One region of the Streptomyces sp. NPDC007905 genome, then DNA from elsewhere that is predicted to be linked to it. Evidence: predicted binding sites of a transcription regulator. Region 1 holds the regulator's gene; the other holds the start of a gene.
What was found. The regulator HspR, encoded in region 1, represses chaperone genes until heat shock. The targets are predictions, from matches to a motif close to TTGAGNNNNNNNNNCTCAA.

Region 1 (3,405 bases):
GCTCGCCGACGAGGATCCGCTGGACCGCGTCCAGTTCGGCGTCCTGGCCGGTGATCGGGGGCAGGCTGGTGGCACCGGCCGCCTTCAGGGCCTTGATGACGCCGCCCGCCATGCCGTCGTTGGCGGCGTAGACCCCGGCGATGTTGCTCTTGCCGATCTTGCTGATCGCCTCGGTCATTTCGGCCGCGGCGTTCTCCGGCTTCCAGTCCTTGGTGTCGAAGGTGTCCGCGATCGTCACCTTGCCGTTCAGCTCGGAGAGCGCGCCCTGCTTGAACTGCTTGGCGTTCGGGTCGGTGGGCGAGCCGTTCACCATGACGACCTTGTCGGAGGTGTTGACGCCCGAGCCCAGCGCCTCCAGCAGCGTACGGGCCTGCACCTCGCCGACCAGTTCGTTGTCGAAGGAGATGTACGCGTCGATCGGGCCCTCGGCCAGCCGGTCGTAGGCGATGACCGGAATGCCCGCGTCCTTGGCCTTCTGCACCTGGCCGGCGATGGCGTGCGAGTCGACCGCGTCCAGCAGGATGATGTCGACCTTGTCGTCGATCATCTGCTGCATCTGGCCCGCCTGACGTGCGGAGTCCGCGTCGGCGTTGGCGTACTGGACCCTGCCCTTCTTGTGGGTCAGCGCGGTGACCTGGTCCCTGATGATGGGGTAGTCGAACTTGTCGTAGCGGGTGTTCGCCTTCTCCGGCAGCAGCAGCCCGACGGTGACGTCGTCGCCCTTCGTCGGGCTCGCGCTGGCGCCGTCCCCCGTCGCGTTCAGCACGCCGCAGCCGGCGAGCGAAAGGGTCATCGTGGACACGGCCACGGACATGGCGATACGACGCATTCGAGGGCTCACTTCAGTGCGTTCCGGACGTGGGTGCGGCTTTACCACCCAGGTGTCTGAAAAGACAACGCGGAGCCGACACCCGGCGTCAAGCAGAACTACTTAACGAGTGCGCAACAGCACGCTCCGCTGCACCTGTGAAGAAGGAGCGGAACCCCCTCCAAAGACTCTTTACGGACCCTCCACCCAAAGGGAGTTCACGGCTCGGCAAAGATCCGTACAACCGATTGCAATCCCGGCGAGTCGTGATCACCGGCGGTCGTGCGCCGCTTCTCCGACTCGACCAGAGGACCGAACGAACCCAGCCACCCGCGCGGCGGCCACGCCCGCCGCCGGACCACTTCGGCGTCCGGCTGAGCGGGACGGGAAAGGGGCCCGGAGGTTCGTTCCGAACCTCCGGGCCCCTTTCCCGTGCGCCTTGCGCCTCAGTCCGAGGGCTGCTGCCGCTTCGGCCGCCACACCACCAACGCGCTGGTCTGCTGGACCTCCTGGTACGGGACCAGGTCGCGGCGGTAGGAGGCATGGACGGCCGCCTCGCGCTGCCGCATCGCGGCCGCCGTGCCGTCCAGGGCCGCCTGAAGCTCCGCCACACGGGACTGGAGAGCCGCGACCTGGTTCTCCAGTTCGATGATGCGCTTGATACCGGCCAGATTGATGCCCTCGTCCTGCGACAACTGCTGCACCTGACGGAGCAGTTCGATGTCGCGGGCCGAGTAACGGCGGCCCCGCCCTGCCGTGCGGTCGGGGGAGACCAGCCCCAGGCGGTCGTACTGGCGCAGCGTCTGCGGGTGGAGTCCGGAGAGCTGGGCCGCCACCGAGATGACGTAGACCGGGGTCTCCTCGGTCAGTTCGTACGGGTTACGCCGACGGCCGGTTGTGTCCATGGGGCCCTCAATCTCCCTTCGCGGCCTCGAACAGCTCCGCCCGCGGGTCCTCCCCCGCGGTCGCCTCGCGGTACGCCTGCAGCGCGTCACGAGCCTTCCCCGACAGATCCTTGGGGACACTCACCTCAACGGTGATCAGCAGATCGCCGCGGGTGCCGTCCTTGCGCACCGCGCCCTTGCCCCGCGCCCGCATGGTGCGGCCGTTGGGGGTACCGGGCGGCAGCTTCAGGGTGACGGCAGGGCCGCCGAGGGTCGGGACCCGGACCTCGCCGCCGAGGGCCGCCTCGGCGAACGTCACCGGCACGGCGACGGTGAGGTTGTCTCCCTTGCGCCCGAAGACGGGGTGCTCGCCGACGTGCACGACCACGTACAGGTCGCCCGCCGGTCCGCCCCGCTCGCCGGGGGCGCCCTTGCCGCGCAGCCGGATCCGCTGCCCGTCGGTGACCCCGGCCGGGATGCGGACCTGCATGGTGCGGGACGACTTGGCGCGGCCACTGCCCTTGCACTCCAGGCAGGGGTGCTCGGCGATCAGGCCGCGGCCCTTGCAGTCGGGGCACGGGTCGGTGAGCGAGAAGCCGCCGCCCGAGCCCCGGGCGACCTGCCCGGTGCCGACACAGGTCGGGCACACGCGCGGTGTGCCGTTCTTGTCGCCGGTGCCGGAGCAGGCCTTGCAGGGTGCCTGGGAGGACATCCTCAGGGGCACCGTGGCGCCCTCGATGGCCTCCGTGAAGCTCAGCGTGACCTCGGACTCGATGTCCTGGCCGCGCCGGGGCTGGGTACGGGTGCCCGTGGCCCCGCCCCGGTTGAACAGGCCCCCGAAGACGTCGCCGAGTCCGCCGCCGAAGCCGCCCCCGCTCTGGGCGTTGCCTCCGAAGAGGTCGCCCAGGTCGAAGTTGAAGGAGCCGCCGGCGCCCGGCCCGGGGCGGAAGCCGCCGTTGCCGAACAGGGCGCGTGCCTCGTCGTACTCCTTGCGCTTCTTGGGGTCGCCGAGTATGTCGTTGGCCTCGGAGATCTCCTTGAAGCGCTCCTCGGCCTTGACGTTGCCCTTGTTGGCGTCCGGGTGGAACTCGCGGGCGAGCTTCCGGTACGCCTTCTTGATCTCGGCTTCGGTGGCGTCCTTGGGGACGCCGAGGACCTTGTAGTAGTCCTTCTCGATGAAGTCCTTGGTGCTCATCCCCGACGTCCCTCCTTCCTGTCTTCAGTGATTACGTCAGCCCTCCTCCGGGCCACCGTTCTCCTTGTCGTCGGCCGCCGCGCTCTCCTCGGCTTCCTCGGCCTTGACGGTCTGCGCGCCGGGCTGCGGCTCGGCGACGGCCACCCGCGCGGGGCGGATGGTGCGCTCGCCGATGCGATACCCGGGCTGCAGGATGGCCACGCACGTGGTCTCGGTGACGTCCGGTGCGTAGCTGTGCATCAGGGCCTCGTGGATCGTCGGGTCGAAGGGCTCGCCCTCCTTGCCGAACTGCTGCAGGCCCAACTTGGCCGCGACGGTCTCCAGCGACTCGGCCACCGACTTGAAGCCGCCGACCAGTTCGCCGTGTTCCCGCGCGCGGCCGATGTCGTCGAGCACGGGCAGGAGCTCGGTCAGGAGGTTCGCGATGGCGATCTCCCGGACCGCGACCCGGTCGCGGTCGACTCGGCGGCGGTAGTTCTGGTACTCGGCCTGGAGCCGCTGGAGGTCCAGCGTGCGCT
Region 2 (3,405 bases), on a different contig from region 1:
CCTGGCGCGGGCCGCGCCAGGTACGGCGGCCGGCGGCCGGTTACCGCCGTGAGCCGATGCGCGGTGACTCCACGGGGGGAGATGACACCGCCGGAGCCCGGACCAGGCCGGAGCCCGGACGCGTCCGAGGGCTCTGAGGTTGCTGTGAATCCGCTCTCGCGTGGCGTCGGTCATAGACAGCCGCCTCGTGAGGACAAAGGGTGGAGCGCGACGGAAGGAGCGCCTCACCGTGGAACGGACCGTGACGGGCCCCGCGACGGGCGCGTCCCCGCCCCTGGGCACGCCCCTTCCCGCCGGACCTGCCGGCCCGACGTCCGTCCCGGACCTCACCGGCCTCCTCGACGGGGTCCCACGGCAGCGCGAGACAACGGCAAGGGCAACGGCGCCGAGCCCGGCCGCGGCCCGCCGCCCCTTCCGGCCCTGGCACCTGCTGCCCACTCCCACCGGCACGCCGTTCACCTTCGCCTACGCGAGCGTCCTCGCCCTCACCTCACTGGTGGCGGCCTGTGCCGACCCCGCCCTGGTGCACACGCTCCACGAAGGCTCCAGCACCGATGTCGCCCACCTGGTCCGTACGCCGGTCCTGGTGCTGCTGGCGAGCGCGCTGTGGATCGCGGGCGGGGTCGTGTCGCCGTACGCGGCCGCCTTCGTGCTGGTGCTCAGCGCGCTGGAGCGGCGGATAGGCGGAGCCCGGGCGGCCGGTGTGTTCCTGGCCGGACATGTGCTGGCCACCCTTGCCACGGAGGTCCCGGTGGGGCTCGCGGTGCTGTTCGGCCGCCTCCCTGTCACCTCGCTGCACCGCCTCGACTACGGCATCAGCTTCGGCGTCGCCGCCAGCATCGGCGCCCTGTCCGGTCTTCTCACCCCCTGGCTCCGCTGGCCCCTGCTCACTCTGGTCGCGAGCATGCTCGTCGACGACCTGATCGCCTTTCAGGACCCGATGACCAACTGGGGCCATCTGATCGCCCTCACGATCGGCATCGCGGGCTGGCCGCTGGTACGGCGCCGGCAGCGCTCCCAGGACGTGCGTCTCCCGGCGGCCTCCCCGGTTTCCGTGTGAACGCCTGCCCGAGGGCGTAGCCATGCCTGGCCGCGGGACGGGGTCACGGCGGGGCGACGGGATCACGGCGGAGGGGTGGGGTCACGGCCGGGCGACGGGGTCACGGCCGGGGGGCGGGGGAGGTCCTCACGGCGTCGGACTTCGAGTCGTTCCGGATGCCGGGAGTCCTCGGCCCGCAGATCCCGGCACCGGCGAACACGGCCCCGCACCTGCGCCTTCCGGCCTTTCCGGGCCGCCCGGTCAGCACAGGCCGAGCTGCTCCCCTGGCGGGCCCTGCAGCAGCGTCCCGCGCATCCGCGCGATGCCCGCGCGCCACGGCCCGCCCCCGGGTCCCTCCCAGAGCTCCCGCAGTTCGGAAGGCTCGGACATCACCCGGTCCAGCGCCTGCAGTGCGAGCGGGGGCAGGGCCGTGAGGCCGGGCAGAGGCTGCTCGGGCCCGTAGTGCGGGTGGGCGGCTTCACCGCCAGGGCACTGCGCGGCGACCAGGGCGGCCCTCGCGACGGCCTCCTCGGCGTCCGGTGCTTCCAGGTAGGTGTCGTCGCCGTCGGCGGAGTCGATGACGCGCACGAGCGCGTCCCGCACGGTCGCTTCCCGCTCGTCCGCCGCCGCGTCGTCCAGGTCGTCGCACCAGTCGGCGGCCGTGTCGTTGTCGAAGGCGCCCGTGGCCCAGGTGCCATGCCCGTCTCCGTTCGTCCCGGTCGTGCGCACATCCTGACGCCCCCCTCCGACAACGCCTCCGGCCTGCCGGAACAGCGGAGTCACCCGCTGATCGCTCACGGCGAACGCCGCACGGGGAACATTCGCGGAGCGCCGTGCATTGAGTCGGCATAGCTCAAGTTGACTGCCGAAGGGGAGATCATGGCTGCTGAGTCCACGGCGTTCACGCTCGTGCTGCCCGTGCTGCCGCTCGACGACGAGGTCGTGCTGCCCGGGATGGTGGTTCCGCTGGATCTGAGCGACGCCGAGGTGCGGGCCGCTGTGGAGGCCGCGCAGGCCGCCGCCCGGTCGGAACCCGGGAAGCCCAAGGTTCTGCTGGTGCCACGCATTGACGGCACGTACGCCAAGACCGGTGTGCTGGGCACGGTGGAGCAGGTCGGTCGGCTGGCCGACGGCGACCCGGGGGCCCTGATCCGTGGCCGTGGCCGGGTGCGGATCGGCGCCGGTACGACGGGTCCGGGCGCCGCGCTGTGGGTCGAGGGCGCGCGCCTCGACGAGAGCGTGCCCGATCCGCTGCCGGGCCAGGTGGCGGACCTCGTCAAGGAGTACAAGGCCCTCGCCACCAGCTGGCTGAAGAAGCGCGGCGCCTGGCAGGTCGTGGACCGTGTCCAGGCCATCGACGACGTCTCCGCGCTCGCCGACAACTCCGGGTACTCGCCGTTCCTGACCATCGAGCAGAAGGTCGAACTGCTCGACACCGCCGACCCGGTGGCTCGCCTCAAGCTCGCCACCCAGCAACTGCGCGACCACCTCGCCGAGCAGGACGTCGCCGAGACCATCGCCAAGGACGTCCAGGAGGGCGTCGACAAGCAGCAGCGCGAGTTCCTGCTGAGGCGTCAGCTGGAGGCCGTCCGCAAGGAACTGCGCGAGCTGAACGGCGAACAGGACGGCGAGGAGTCCGACGACTACCGCGCCCGCGTCGAGGCCGCCGACCTGCCGGAGAAGGTCCGCGAGGCGGCCCTGAAGGAGGTCGACAAGCTGGAGCGCGCCTCCGACCAGTCGCCGGAAGGCTCCTGGATCCGCACCTGGCTGGACACCGTCCTGGAGATGCCGTGGAACGAGCGCACCGAGGATGCCTACGACATCCAGGGCGCCAAGGCGATCCTGGACGCCGAGCACGCGGGCCTGGAGGACGTGAAGGAGCGCATCACCGAGTACCTGGCGGTGCGCAAGCGGCGCGGTGAGCGCGGCCTCGGCGTCATCGGCGGGCGGCGCGGTGGTGCCGTGCTCGCGCTCGTCGGCCCGCCCGGCGTCGGCAAGACCAGCCTCGGTGAGTCCGTCGCGCACGCCATGGGACGGAAGTTCGTGCGGGTGGCCCTCGGTGGCGTCCGGGACGAGGCGGAGATCCGTGGTCACCGGCGCACGTACGTCGGCGCGCTGCCCGGCCGTGTCGTCCGCGCCATCAAGGAGGCCGGGTCCATGAACCCGGTGGTTCTGCTGGACGAGATCGACAAGGTGGGGTCCGACTTCCGCGGCGACCCGGCGGCGGCTCTGCTGGAGGTGCTGGACCCGGCGCAGAACCACACCTTCCGGGACCACTACCTGGAGGTCGAACTGGACCTGTCCGACGTGGTCTTCCTCGCCACCGCGAACGTGCTGGAGGCCATCCCGGAGGCGCTCGCCGACCG

Region 2: lon (endopeptidase La) is a predicted target of HspR. The motif match lies at 1,878-1,896, and genes of this name have one in related genera.

What each region holds. Positions count from the first base shown of each region.
Region 1 is NZ_JBIBKS010000002.1:409,439-412,843, reverse strand. Features, by position in the region: gene ACFZDC_RS05605 (substrate-binding domain-containing protein) at 1-829, opposite strand, end outside; gene ACFZDC_RS05600 (heat shock protein transcriptional repressor HspR) at 1,255-1,713, opposite strand; gene dnaJ (molecular chaperone DnaJ) at 1,721-2,887, opposite strand; gene grpE (nucleotide exchange factor GrpE) at 2,924-3,405, opposite strand, start outside.
Region 2 is NZ_JBIBKS010000006.1:205,602-209,006, forward strand. Features, by position in the region: gene ACFZDC_RS13235 (rhomboid-like protein) at 230-1,060, shown strand; gene ACFZDC_RS13240 (DUF4259 domain-containing protein) at 1,301-1,768, opposite strand; gene lon (endopeptidase La) at 1,919-3,405, shown strand, end outside.